Linked DNA regions of Variovorax paradoxus EPS. The protein of the gene in region 1 interacts with the protein of each later gene in a pairwise test. Links are inferred from orthologs where the notes say so. Each region holds a gene or a part of one and is shown on either strand. Other genes may lie near its edges.

Region 1 (6,796 bases):
AGTCAATTCCAAGGACCACACGACGCTGGTGGCGGCCGTCAAGGCGGCGGGCTTGGTCGACACGCTCAAGGGCCCGGGTCCGTTTACTGTGTTCGCGCCCACCAACGCGGCCTTCGCGAAGCTGCCGGCAGGCACCGTCGACACGCTGCTCAAGCCCGAGAGCAAGGATGCGCTGACTGGCGTGCTCACCTACCACGTGGTGTCGGGCAAGCTCGATGCGGCAGAGCTCAAGAAGGAGATCAAGGCCGGCAAGGGTTCCGCAGAACTGAAGACCGTCGCCGGCGGCATGCTCATTGCCAAGAGCAAGGGCGGCAAGATCACGCTCACCGACGAGAAGGGCGGCACCGCCACCGTCACGATCCCGAACGTCTACCAATCGAACGGCGTGATCCACGTGGTCGACAAGGTGCTGCTGCCCAAGTAAGGCCAAGCCGTACCCGCCCCCTGTTCTGTCTTCTTCCAGCGAACACCGCGGAACTGGCTTCGCCAAGCCGCAGGTGTTGCCCCCGGTAGGGGGTGGGAGAAGCGACACGAAGTGCGCGCAGCCTGGGGGCGAGCAACAGTGCTTAAAAAAAAAGCCCGCACGAAGGCGGGCTTGAAGGTGACCTGCTGGAGGAGGGAGGATCAGAGAGGATGCAGGCCACGGGAGAGACCCAACTATGCGTTCCGAAACTGAAAGCCACCTGACCTGTTCGCACTCTCGCCCGTTCCTCATTCCGCGCTAACTCGGTCCGCGCTCAATCAATCCTCGTCTTCCCACTTGCCGATGACCGTGCCGAGCACGACGAACGCGGTGCGGATCGGCTCGTGCTTCGGATTGAGCGGCAGCAGCCATCGCGGGCCGTCCTGCTCCTTGAATTCCTTGAACGTGAGCTTGCCGCCTTCCGTGACCAGCGCAATGACCCGCTCGCCGTCGGCGGGGGTCTTGAGGTTGGTGTCCACGAAGATGATCGAGCCTTCGGGATAGCTCTTCAGCTCGCCGCTGGCCGCGGCCATGCTGTCGCCGTCGACCCGCAACGCATAGGTCTTCTCGGGGCTGTGGTGGGCGATGCAGGGAATCCAGCGGTCGGTCGTGTGCTTGCCCGCGATTTCCCAGTTGGCGGCCTGCGACCATGAAATGAGCGGCACCGTGTCCGGCGTTCCGGGCTTGAAGTACGGCAGTTCCGGCGGTACGCGCACCACCCGGTAGATGGCCGCTGGCTCGTTGGCCTGGTGCTGCGCCTGGCGGATCTGGATGGGGTCCCACGGCGCCGGGCCGTCGCCGGTGTCCAGCCAATTGGGATCGGCCCGGTAGGCGCGGGCCAGGGCCAGCAGGCCTCCGGTGCGAATCGTTGCGCCGCGCTCGATCTTCGAGATGCTTGCCTGTTTCACGCCCGAGACCACTTCGGCCTGTTTCTGCGTCAGTTTGGCGTATTCGCGTGCCGCCTTTGCACGTTTGGCAATAGTCTCCATAGCAGGCCATTTAAGCCTGAATGAATATTACCTCTAGAATTCAAAATATAAAACAGGGAGTATTTTCAATGAAGCCACGCGAGTTGGTGCATGCGTTGCGGGCCATGGGCCTCACGCAAAAGCAGATCCAGGAACGCACCGGGATCCCGCAACCCACGGTCAGCAAGATCGGCCTCGGGAGGGTGCGCGACGTGATGTCGCGCCACTACGTGGCGTTGTTGACCGCCTACGAACATCAAGTGAAGGTGCAGGCCGCCGCTGCGGTGTCGCCGACGCCGGCATCGTTCCACTGGCCCCGCGTCAATGACTGAGCGGTGCGCCGTCCTGTTTCGTCGGGCCTTTGGCTCGACGGCGCACTGTGCGCTTTAGTGGCGCTGCTGTCCACGGCGGCGCTGTTCTACGGGGTCTTGAAAGGCATCCCGGCGGTCACCGGCATGGCGGCGTTCGGGCTGTCCGGGGCGGCCTGGGCCGCGAGCGTGCTGCTGGACGGCGCTAGGCGCCAACGGGCACGTGCTGTGCGGGAGGCGCTAGACCGAGGGTGGCGCTGACGCGCACGCAGTCCTTGATGTGCTGTTCGCCCAGCGCGCGCAGGGCCGCGTAGCCGAGCGCCGCCGACACGAGCTGCCCCGCGATCGGCACGTACTTGGTGGCCTGCTTGGCCGTCAGGCGCACGCCGGCGTGCTTGGCCAGCTTGATCAGCAGGTCGCGCGTCACGAGCCGGCCGACCAGCAGCGCGCCCACGGTAGTAGCAGCCTTCTGGATGCGCTCGCGCTGGTGCGGCGCGAGCTTTTCGACCTGGGTGACCGAGAGCCCGAACTCGGCGCTGATCTGCGGCACCAGCCGCGAGAGCAGGGCCGCATCGGCCGCCCAGTCGATGCCGGGCAGCGGAATCGCGCTGGCCGCCGCCGCCATCAGTGCCTTGCGGCCGATCAGCTTCCGGCTGCGGTGGATGGCCGCGATGATTTTTTCGTCACCATGGGCCAGTTCGATCGCGGACGGCATGCGGCGTGTCTCCTTGATGGGCGGTGCCGGCAGGGTGCCGGCGGGTTCAGGGTCAGGCTGCCAGAGCCTCCAGCTGGTCCGAAAGGGCCAGCCAGCGCTCCTCGAGCTTGGCGATTTCTTCGTTCAGGGCCTTCAGCCGCTTGCCTGCCTCGGCGAGTTCGGCCGGCGCGATCGGCTCGGCCAAGCGGGCTTCCAGCGCAGCCCGTTCGACGCCGGCTGCGGCCAGGCGTTCATCGATCTGGGCAATTTCGCGCTTGATCGGCTTGGCCTGGTCGCTGCGCTGCTGGCGCTCCTGCGCGCTGGGCTTGGCCGTGACGGCTGCCGCAGCCGCAGCAGCTACAGCGCTTTCCGCCTCGCGCACAGCAATCTTGGCCTCTTCACGCAGGCGCTTGGCTTCGTCCAGCAGATAGCGCTGATAGTCATCCAGGTCACCATCGAAGTCGGCGACGACACCGCGGCCCACGAGCCAAAACTCGTCGCACACCGAACGCAGCAGCGCACGGTCGTGGCTCACCAGCATCAGCGTGCCTTCGAACTCGTTGAGCGCCACGGCCAGGGCTTCGCGGGTGGCGAGGTCCAGGTGGTTGGTGGGCTCGTCCAGCAGCAGGAGGTTGGGGCGCTGCCAGACCATCATCGCAAGCACGAGGCGGGCCTTTTCGCCGCCGCTCATGGTGCCCACGGGCTGCTTGACCATGTCGCCGCTGAAATTGAAGCTGCCGAGGAACCCGCGCAGCGCCTGCTCGCCGGTGCTTTCCTTCACCGCGCTGCCCAGCTCGCGGGCCATGCGCACCATGTGCTCCAGCGGGTTGTCCTGCGGGCGCAGCACATCGAGTTCCTGCTGCGCGAAGTAGCCGATATTCAGGCCCTTGCCCTCGGTGACCTCGCCGGCCAGCGCGCCCATTTCGCGCGCGATGGTCTTCACCAGCGTCGACTTACCCTGGCCGTTCGCGCCCAGGATGCCGATGCGCTGGCCCGCCAGCACCGAGCGGCTCACGCCGCGCAGGATGGTCTTGGGCGCTTCGTCCTCGATCTCGTAGCCGAAGCTTGCATTCGCGATCGACAGCATCGGGTTGGGAATGTTGCCTGGCTCCTTGAATTCGAAGGTGAAGTCGGCTTCGGCCAGCAGCGGCGCAACCCGCTCCATGCGCTCCAGCGCCTTGACCCGGCTCTGCGCCTGCTTGGCCTTGCTGGCCTTGGCCTTGAAGCGGTCGATGAACTTCTGCAGGTGGGCGATCTTGTCCTGCTGCTTGGAGAACGCGACCTGCTGCTGCTCCATCTGCAGCGCGCGCATGTCCTCGAACTTGCTGTAGTTGCCGCCGTAGCGCGTGAGCTGGGCGTTGGCGATGTGCAGGGTGACGTCGGTCACGGCGTCGAGGAACTCGCGGTCGTGGCTGATGACGATCATGGTGCCGGGGTACTTCTGCAGCCAGGCTTCGAGCCAGACGAGCGCGTCCAGGTCCAAGTGGTTGGTGGGCTCGTCGAGCAGCAGCAGGTCGCTCGGGCACATCAGCGCGCGGGCCAGTTGCAGGCGCATGCGCCAGCCGCCCGAGAAGCTGTTGACGGGGCCGTCGAGCTCGTGCGACTTGAAGCCCAGGCCCAGGATCAGCGCCTGTGCGCGCGGCACGGCGTCGTGCTCGCCGGCATCGGCCAGGTCGGTGTAGGCGTGGGCCAGTTCCATGCCGATGTCGGCGTCGTCGGGGTTCTCGGCGTAGGCGGCCTCGATGGCCGCGAGCGTGGCGCGCAGCTCGGCCAGGCGGGTGTCGCCGCCCACCACGAAGTCGGTGGCCGACTCCTCGGTTTCGGGCATGTCCTGCGCCACCTGGGCCATGCGCCACTGCTTGGGCACGTAGAAATCGCCGCCGTCTTCGTGCAGCGAGCCGTTGAAGAGCGCGAACAGCGTGGACTTGCCCGCGCCGTTGCGCCCGACGAGGCCGACCTTTTCACCGGGGTTGATGGTGACGGTGGCGCCGTCGAGCAGTTTCTTGGCGCTGCGGCGAAGAATGACGTTTTTGAGAGTAATCATGAAATAGGAACCGTAGGGGCGATTATCCCGTCCGGCCCGGGGCGTCCTGGCGCGAAGGGGCAAAAGGGGACATCACCCGATGAAGGGAGACCGCAGCCAGCGCTGCGACAAATCGGCGGAAAGGAGCTTGGGCGGGCGCAGCTAACGCACGCCTGCGCCGGCCAGCACCGTCATGGCGGGGAGAGCGACGCGAGGGCCGCCCGGGTCACGAGCAGGACCTGGTCCTCGCCCGCCGAGGTTTCGAGCCACACCACCTCCAGCTGCGGGAATGCCGCGTCGAAGTAGTCGCGCTCGTTGCCGATTTCCAGCACCAGCACCGCCTGTTCGCTCATGCGGGAGGGTGCATCGGCGAACAGCTTCCGGATGAAGTCCATGCCGTCCGTGCCGCCGGCCAGCGACAGTTCGGGCTCCGCCCGGTATTCGGCGGGCAGGGTGGCCATGCTGGCGCTGTTCACGTAGGGCGGGTTGCAGAGCACCAGGTCGTACGGACCGGGCAGGTTCGCCAGGCCATCGGATTCGACCAGCTTCACGCGCGCATCGAGTTCGTGCCGGGTGACGTTGATCGCCGCGACTTCGAGCGCCTCGACGGACAGGTCGGCGGCGTCCACCGTCACGTCCGGGTACGTCAGCGCCGCGAGCACGGCCAGGCTGCCGTTGCCGGTGCACAGGTCGAGCACGCGCTGGGTGTGCGGGCCGAGCCAGTAGTCGATGCTGCCGTCGGCGATCAGTTCGGCGATGAAGCTGCGCGGCACGATGGCGCGCTCGTCGATGTAGAAGGGCACGCCTTGCAGCCAGGCTTCTTTCGTGAGGTAGGCGGCAGGCTTGCGCGTGGTGATGCGTTCATCGAGCAGTGCCGCGACCTTGCCGGCATCGGCCGGCGAGACGGCGGTGTCGGCCACCGCATCAATGTCGTCCAGCGGCAGCTTCAGGCGCCACAGCACCAGCCATGCGGCTTCGTCGAAGGCGTTCGCCGTGCCGTGCCCGAAGGCGACGCCGGCTGCTTCCAGCCGCTTCGCTCCAGCCTCGATGAGTTCGATAACCGTACTCATCGAGCGAGCGAGGCTTCGAGCCGTTCCAGCGTGCGCTTGTAGATGTTCTTCAGCGTCTCGATCTCGGCCACGTCGATGTGCTCGTCGATCTTGTGGATGCTGGCGTTGACCGGGCCCAGCTCGACCACCTGCTTGCAGATCTTGGCGATGAAGCGCGCATCGCTCGTGCCGCCGCTGGTCGAGAGCTCGGTCGCGATGCCGGTTTCGTCCGCGATGGCCGCCTGCACCGAGGTGACGAGTTCGCCGGGCGTGGTCAGGAAGGGCAGGCCGCCGACCGTCCAGGCGAGCGTGTAGTCGACGCCATGCGCATCGAGCACCGCATGCACGCGCTGCTGCAGCGATTCGGGCGTCGATTCGGTCGAGAAGCGGAAGTTGAAGTCGATCACCGCGTTCCCCGGAATCACGTTGCTCGCGCCCGTGCCCGAATGGAAATTGCTGATCTGCCAGCTGGTTGGCTGGAAATAGCCGTTGCCCTCATCCCAGCCGCCGGCCGTGTTGATGGCCACCAGTTCGGCCAGCGCGGGCGCGACCGAATGCACCGGGTTCTTCGCCAGATGCGGGTAGGCGATGTGGCCCTGCACGCCCTTGACCGTGAGCTTGCCGCTCATGGTGCCGCGGCGGCCGTTCTTGATCATGTCGCCGCAGCGCTCCACGGCCGTGGGCTCGCCGACGATGCAGTAGTCGATGACCTCGCCGCGCGCGGCCAGCGCGTTGCAGACGATGACGGTGCCGTCGACGCCCGGGCCTTCTTCATCGCTCGTGAGCAGCAGGGCAAGCGTGAGCTTCGGGTCGGGCGTGCTTTGCAGGAATTCCTCGATGGACACGACGAAAGCCGCCACCGAGGTCTTCATGTCGCAGGCGCCGCGGCCGTACAGCTTGCCGTCGCGGTGCGTGGGCGTGAACGGGTGGCTGGTCCACTGCTCGACGGGGCCGGTGGGCACCACGTCGGTGTGGCCGGCGAACACCAGCGTCTTGCTGCCGGTGGCGTCGGCCGGGCGGCGCACCGCCCAGAGGTTGGTCACGCGGAAGTCGGCCGGTCCGCTCTCGATGGTTTCGAGCGCGAAACCCAGTTGCGCCAGCCGTTCGCCGAGGATCTGTTGGCAGCCCGCGTCGTCAGGTGTGACCGAGGGGCGCGAGATGAGTTGTTCGGCGAGCTGGAGCGTGCGGGACATCGGGAAAGGCTTGGTTCAGAACTTCACGTCGAGCGTGATGTCGGTGAAAGTCGGTTCGTCGACTTGGTCGGTCAGATGGCGGTCGTCGACCTGCTGCT
Region 2 (7,256 bases), 1.0 Mb from region 1 along the record:
GCGCACCACGTCGCCGATCGCCCACACGTTGGGCAGGTTGGTCTTGCAGTCGCCGTCCACGGTGATGGCACCGCGCTCGTCGAGCGCCAGGCCCACGGCGTCAGCGGCCAGGCCGATGGTGTTGGGCACGCGGCCGATCGACACGATCAGCTTGTCGACGTCCAGCACCTGGGCTTCGCCCTTGGCGTTGGTCCAGGCGATCGAGACGCCCTTCTTGCCCGACTTGATCTCGCCGACCTTCACGCCCAACTCGATCTTCAGGCCCTGCTTGTCGAAGGCCTTCTTGGCTTCCTTGGCGATCTGTTCGTCCACTGCACCAAGGAACGTGGGCAGCGCTTCGAGCACTGTCACTTCGGAGCCGAGGCGACGCCAGACCGAGCCCATTTCGAGGCCGATCACGCCCGAGCCGATCAACGCGAGCTTCTTGGGCACTGCGCCGATGCGCAGCGCGCCATCGTTCGACAGGATGTTCTCTTCGTCGAAGGCCGCACCCGGCAGCGCGCGGGCGTTGGAGCCCGTGGCCACGATGATGTGCTTGCCGACGATGGTTTCCTCGGCGGCGCCCGCCACCTTGATTTCGTAGCCGCCTTCGGCAGCCTTCACGAACGAGCCACGGCCGTGGAACGACGTGATCTTGTTCTTCTTGAACAGGTAGGTGATGCCGTCGTTGTTCTGCTTCACGACCTGGTCCTTGCGGGCCAGCATCTTGCCGATATCGAGTTCCAGGCCCGACACCTTGATGCCATGGTCCGCGAAGCCGTGGCCGGCGTGCTCGAAGTGCTCCGACGATTGCAGCAGCGCCTTCGAGGGAATGCAGCCCACGTTCGTGCAGGTGCCGCCGAGCGCGGGACCGCCCTTGGCGTTCTTCCACTCGTCGATGCAGGCCACGTTGAAGCCGAGTTGCGCCGCACGGATCGCGGCGATGTAGCCGCCGGGGCCGCCGCCGATGACGATGACGTCGAATTGTTTGCTCATAGGGTTTCCGTTTCAGTTGGCGGACGCGTCACTGGATTGGCATCCTTCGCGGAACCCGCGGAACCGGCTTTGCCGGGCCGCAGGTGTTGCCCCCGGTAGGGGGTTGGCGAAGCGACACGAAGTGCGCGCAGCCTGGGGGTGAGTCAGATGCCGGTCAGATATCGAACAGCAGGCGCGACGGATCTTCCAGCGCTTCCTTCATCGCGACCAGGCCCAGCACGGCTTCGCGGCCGTCGATGATGCGGTGGTCATAGCTCATGGCCAGGTAGTTCATCGGACGGATGACGATCTGGCCGTTCTCCACCACAGCGCGGTCCTTGGTGGCGTGCACGCCGAGGATGGCCGACTGAGGCGGGTTGATGATCGGCGTCGAGAGCATCGAGCCGAAGGTGCCGCCGTTCGAGATGGAGAACGTGCCGCCGGTCATCTCTTCGATGCCCAGCTTGCCGTCTTGCGCCTTCTTGCCGTACTCGGCGATCTTCTTCTCGATGTCGGCAAAGCTCATCTGGTCGGCGTTGCGCAGGATCGGCACGACCAGGCCGCGCGGCGAACCGACGGCGATGCCGATGTCGAAGTAGCCGTGGTACAGGATGTCGTTGCCGTCGACCGAGGCGTTGATCACCGGGTACTTCTTCAGTGCGTGCACCGCGGCCTTCACGAAGAAGGACATGAAGCCGAGCTTCACGCCGTGTTCCTTGATGAAGCTGTCCTGGAAGCGCTTGCGCAGTTCCATGACGGGCGCCATGTTCACTTCGTTGAAGGTGGTCAGGATCGCGTTGGTCGACTGCGACTGGATCAGGCGCTCGGCGATGCGGGCGCGCAGGCGGCTCATCGGCACGCGCTGTTCCGGACGCTCTCCGAGGTCGGACGAACCGACCGGCGAGGCGACCTGCGGCAGTGCGGGCTTGGCAGCCGGTGCGGGGATGGCGGCAGCGGCAGGCTTGGCGCCCGAAGCCACTGCACCGAGCACGTCGCCCTTGGTCACGCGGCCGTCCTTGCCGGTGCCGACAACGTCGCCGGTCTTGAGGTTGTTGTCGGCCAGCAGCTTGGCGGCGGCGGGCATGGCAACGTCCGACTTCGAACCGCCGGTGGCGGCGGCAGCGGCTGCCGGAGCAGGCGCGGCAGCAGCCGGAGCAGCGGCAGCAGGTGCTGCAGCCGGGGCAGCGGCGCTGGCCTTGCCTTCGGTGTCGATCTTGGCGATCAGCTGATCCGCCACCACGGTGGCGCCATCGGGCTGCACGATTTCGGCCAGCACGCCGGCCGAGGGGGCGGGCACTTCCAGCACGACCTTGTCGGTCTCGATCTCGATCAGGATTTCATCGACGGCGACGGCTTCGCCGGCCTTCTTCTTCCAGGTGAGCATGGTGGCTTCGGCCACGGATTCGGAAAGCTGGGGGACTTTGACTTCTACGATAGACATTTGGAGGTTGCTCCGTATTTTTCTTGAGGGTGTTCGTGTGAAAAGAGGCTTGTATTACTTGGTCAGCACGAAGCCCTTGAGCTTGCCAAATGCGCCATCGACGAGCGCCTTCTGCTGTTCCTGGTGCAGGTGCGAATACCCGACCGCCGGCGATGCCGAAGCGGCACGGCCGGAGTAGCCGAGCTTTTGGCCTTCCTGCATGTTTTCGTGGATGTAGTGCTGCACGAAGAACCAGGCGCCCTGGTTCTGCGGTTCGTCCTGGCACCACACCACGTCCGTGAGGTTCGGGTACTTCTTGATCTCGGCGGCAAAGGCCTTGTGCGGGAACGGGTAGAGCTGCTCGACGCGGATGATCGCCACGTCGTCGTTGCCCTGCTCCTCGCGCTTCTTGGCCAGGTCGTAGTAGACCTTGCCCGAGCAGGCGATCAGGCGCTTGACCTTCTCTGCCTTCAGACCCTTGCTGTCGGGAATGACGGTCTGGAAGCTGCCCTTGGTGAACTCGGACAGCGGCGAGGTCGCGTCCTTGTTCCGCAGGAGCGACTTGGGCGTCATGATGATCAGGGGCTTCCGCAGGTTGCGCACCATCTGGCGGCGCAGCACGTGGAAGATCTGGCTGGCGGTGGTGGGCTGAACCACCTGCATGTTGGTGTCGGCGCTCAGCTGCATGAAGCGCTCCAGGCGTGCCGAGCTGTGCTCGGGGCCCTGGCCTTCGTAGCCGTGCGGCAGCATCATCGTGAGGCCGTTGACGCGGCCCCACTTCACTTCGCCCGAAGCGATGAACTGGTCGATCACCACTTGCGCGCCGTTCACGAAGTCGCCGAACTGGGCTTCCCAGATGACGAGCGTGTTCGGGTCGTTCGAGGCGTAACCGTATTCGAACGCGAGCACGGCTTCTTCGGACAGGATCGAGTCGATCACGACGAACGGTGCCTGGTTCTCGGCCACGTTCTGCAGCGGCGTGTAGGTGCCTTCGTCGAACTTCTCGCGGTTCTGGTCGTGCAGCACGGCGTGGCGGTGCGTGAACGTGCCGCGGCCCGAGTCTTCGCCCGACAGGCGCACCGGGTAGCCGCTGGCCACCAACGAGGCGAAGGCCATGTGCTCGCCCATGCCCCAGTCGACGTTGACGTCGCCGCGGCCCATGGCGGCGCGGTCGTCCAGCACCTTCTTCACCAGCGGATGCACGGTGAAGCCTTGCGGCACGGTGGTGATCTTCTCGGCCAGGCGCTTCCACTCGGACGACGGAATGGCGGTGTCGCCGGCGTCGGTCCACTTCTTGTTGAGGTACGGGCTCCAGTCGACGGCGTACTTGCTCTTGAAGTTGGTGAGCACCGGATCGACGGTGTTCTTGCCTTCGTCGAACGCGGCGCGCTGCGCCTTGACCATGTCATCGCCGAGCGTGTCGCCCAGGCCCTGAGCGGCCAGCTTGTCGGCGTACAGCTTGCGCGTGCCGGGGTGCTGGGCGATCTTCTTGTACATGAGCGGCTGGGTGAGCGAGGGCGTGTCCTGCTCGTTGTGGCCCAGCTTGCGGAAGCAGATGATGTCGACAACCACGTCCTTCTGGAATTCCATGCGGAACTCCAGCGCGAGCTGGGTGGCGAGCACCACGGCTTCGGGGTCGTCGCCGTTCACGTGCAGCACCGGCGCATCGACCATCTTGACGATGTCGGTGCAATACAGCGTCGAGCGGCTGTCGCGCGGGTCGCTGGTGGTGAAGCCGATCTGGTTGTTGATGACGATGTGCACCGTGCCGCCGGTGGAGTAGCCACGGGTTTCGGCCAGCGCCAGCGTTTCCATCACGACGCCCTGGCCTGCGAAGGCGGCGTCGCCGTGCACGATCACGGGCAGCACCTGCTTGCCCAGCGGGTCGGCGCGGCGGTCCATGCGGGCGCGCACCGAGCCTTCGACCACGGGGTTCACGATTTCAAGGTGCGAGGGGTTGAACGCAAGGCTCAGGTGCACCGGGCCGCCGGGGGTGGTCACGTCCGAGCTGAAGCCCTGGTGGTACTTCACGTCGCCGCTGGGCAGCTCTTCGGGGGCGGTGTGGTCGAACTCTGCGAACAGGTCGGCCGGCATCTTGCCGAGCGAATTGACCAGCACGTTCAGGCGGCCGCGGTGGGCCATGCCGATCACGATTTCCTGCACGCCCTTGACGCCGGCCTGGGTGATCAGTTCGTCCATCGAGACGATGAAGCTTTCGCCGCCTTCAAGCGAGAAACGCTTCTGGCCGACGTACTTGGTGTGCAGGAAGCGCTCGAGGCCTTCGGCCGCGGTCAGGCGGTTGAGCACGTGCTTCTTCTGCTCGGCGCTCAGCTTCGGGTTGGTGCGCGCGCTTTCGAGCTTCTGCTGCCACCAGCGCTTGTGGTTCTGGTCGGTGGTGTACATGTACTCGGCGCCCATGGTGCCGCAGTACGTTTCGCGCAAGGCATTGAGCAGGTCGCGCAGCGACATGGTCTCCTTGCCGAAGAAGGTGTTGCTGGTGTTGAACACCGTCTCGAGATCGGCATCGGCGAAGCCGTAGAACGAGGGCTCGAGTTCCGGAATGGCCGGGCGCTCGGCGCGCTTCAGGGGATCGAGGTCGGCCCAGCGTGCGCCGACGTTGCGGTAGGCGGCGATCAGCTGCTGGACGGCGGTGCGCTTGCGACCGAGTTCGGAGTCGGCGCCGCTGGCCTGCACGACTTTGGTCGTGCCCTGCTTCGCGCGTTCGGCGAAAGCATTGATGACCGGCAGGTGCGGGACGTCACGGGTGTTGGTGCCGTCGGCGGCGGGAACGTTCTGCAGGGCGTCGAAGTACGAACGCCAGTTGTCGGGAACGCTGCCGGGGTTGGAGAGGTAGTTTTCGTACATCTCCTCGACATAGGGCGCATTGCCGCCGAAGAGGTAGGTGTTGCCTTGATAGGCGGTGTACGCCGTGGGCGTAGAGGAATCGCTCATGATCCGCTGACCTTCGCTTCCCTGAAGGAAGCACTAGCTGGTTTAAGAAACCTTCCGCGACACGGCTGAACCGGTTGGCGGATGCGACTGTGGCTGGGGAAGGGCCTGAGTACCTTGGCATTGTGCCACGTCAACCATATGACGTCGCGATGGGGGTGTGCAACCCCCATCGGGGAGATATCAGCCCCGATCGAGTAACTGTTTGATCTGCTGCAGCGTGGCGGGGTCGTCGATGGTGGTCAGGTCGCCCGGGTCGCGCTGCTCGCACACGGCCTGGATGGCGCGGCGCAGCAGCTTGCCGCTGCGGGTCTTGGGCAAGCCAGAGACGAAGCGCACGCGGGCGGGTCTTGCAAGGGCACCGAGCTGATCGGCCACCACTTTCATGATCTCGCCTTCGAGCTTCAGCGCCGCCTCGGCATCGGTCGCCGCGCGCCCGTCCTTCGGCACGACGAAAGCCATCGCCACCTGCCCCTTGAGCGCGTCGGCCACGCCGACCACCGCGACCTCGGCCACGTTGGCGTGGCCCGAAATGCTCTCCTCGATCTCGCGCGTGCCGAGCCGGTGGCCCGCCACGTTGATCACGTCGTCGGTGCGGCCCAGGATGTAGAAATAGCCATCCGCATCGCGAATGCCCCAGTCGAAAGTCGAATAGACCATCTTGCCGGGCACGCTCTTCCAGTAGGTGTCGACGAAGCGCTTGTCGTCCTTCCACACGGTCTGCATGAAGCCGGGCGGCGTCGGGCCCTCGACCACGACCACGCCCTTCTCGTTCGGCCCCGTCAGTTCCTCGCCGGTCGATTCGTGAAGGATCTTGATGCGGTAGCCGTACATCGGAACGCCCGGGCTGCCGAACTTGCTCGGCTTGGCTTCCACGCCATTGGCGATGGTGATCATCGGCCAGCCCGATTCGGTCTGCCAGTAGTTGTCGATGATCGGCACGCCAAGGCCTTCGCTGATCCAGCGCGCGGTCGGCTCGTCGAGCGGCTCGCCCGCGAGGAACAGCGCGCGCAGGGTCGAGAGGTCATATTTCTTCAGCAGCGCCGGGTCTTGTTTCTTGAGCACGCGCACCGCGGTGGGCGCGCTGAACATCACCGTCACCTTGTACTTCTCGACCAGGCGCCACCAGATCCCGCCGTCGGGCTGCTGGTCGATGCCCTGGGTCGGCAGGCCCTCGTACATGATGGTCGCCATGCCGGCGATCAGCGGGCCGTAGACGATGTAGCTGTGGCCCACGACCCAGCCGATGTCGCTGGTGGAGAAGTACGTTTCGCCGGGCCGGCCGTCGAAGATGTGCTTCATGCTTGCGGCCAGCGCCACCGCGTAGCCGCCCACGTCGCGCTGCACGCCCTTGGGCCTGCCGGTGGTGCCGCTCGTGTAGATCGTGTAGCTGATGTCGGTGGAGGCCAGCCATGCGCAGGGCACTTGCGCATCGATGTGCTTCTGCCGCAGTTCGCTGGCCAGATGGTCGCGGCCAGCGACGAGCTCCATCGGCGCGAGGCCGCGGTCGGCAAGGAGGACGGCCGCCGGCTTGTACTTCGACAGCCGGATCGCCTCGTCGAGCAGCGGCTTGTACGCGATGACCTTGCCGCCGCGCGAGCCGGCATCGGCGCTCACGATCACCTTGGGCTCGGCGTCCTCGATGCGCGTGGCGAGCGAGCCGCTCGCGAAACCGCCGAACACCACGCAGTGGATCGCCCCGATTCGCGCGCAGGCCAGCATTGCGAAGGCGGCCTCGGGAATCATCGGCATGTATATCAGGACGCGATCGCCCTTCCCCACGCCCAGTTCGACCAGGCTGGCGGCGGTGCGCTGCACCTCTGCGTGCAGCTCGCTGAAGCTGTAGCTCTTCTCGAAGCCGGTTTCGGTGGAAACGAAGATCAGCGCCGGCTGGTCGCCGCGCGCGGCCAGATGCCGGTCGACCGCGTTGTGG

What was found.
Region 2: the proteins of VARPA_RS14040 (region 1) and VARPA_RS18560 interact in binary tests that used the Escherichia coli proteins (3 or more experiments, as listed by UniProt). The link is inferred for Variovorax paradoxus EPS from one-to-one orthologs.

Annotation. Positions count from the first base shown.
Region 1 is NC_014931.1:3,010,150-3,016,945, forward strand. Bases 1,993-4,926 are described here. They hold VARPA_RS14040 (ABC-F family ATP-binding cassette domain-containing protein), read right to left. Parts: upstream 4,478-4,926; coding sequence 2,507-4,477; downstream 1,993-2,506. Other genes in these bases: VARPA_RS14035 (hypothetical protein), read right to left, coding at 1,993-2,454; prmB (50S ribosomal protein L3 N(5)-glutamine methyltransferase), read right to left, coding at 4,648-4,926. Also shown: VARPA_RS14020 (fasciclin domain-containing protein), read left to right, coding at 1-424; VARPA_RS14025 (helix-turn-helix domain-containing protein), read right to left, coding at 742-1,452; VARPA_RS14030 (XRE family transcriptional regulator), read left to right, coding at 1,521-1,763; more of VARPA_RS14035, read right to left, coding at 1,945-1,992; more of prmB, read right to left, coding at 4,927-5,526; dapE (succinyl-diaminopimelate desuccinylase), read right to left, coding at 5,523-6,698; VARPA_RS14055 (PilT/PilU family type 4a pilus ATPase), read right to left, coding at 6,714-6,796. UniProt on the Escherichia coli protein: Genetic data indicate it may be involved in ribosome assembly or function.
Region 2 is NC_014931.1:4,006,294-4,013,549, forward strand. What follows is about bases 2,250-5,643. They hold VARPA_RS18560 (2-oxoglutarate dehydrogenase E1 component), read right to left. Parts: upstream 5,327-5,643; coding sequence 2,450-5,326; downstream 2,250-2,449. Other genes in these bases: odhB (2-oxoglutarate dehydrogenase complex dihydrolipoyllysine-residue succinyltransferase), read right to left, coding at 2,250-2,395; VARPA_RS18565 (propionate--CoA ligase), read right to left, coding at 5,507-5,643. Also shown: lpdA (dihydrolipoyl dehydrogenase), read right to left, coding at 1-975; more of odhB, read right to left, coding at 1,130-2,249; more of VARPA_RS18565, read right to left, coding at 5,644-7,256. UniProt on the Escherichia coli protein: E1 component of the 2-oxoglutarate dehydrogenase (OGDH) complex which catalyzes the decarboxylation of 2-oxoglutarate, the first step in the conversion of 2-oxoglutarate to succinyl-CoA and CO(2).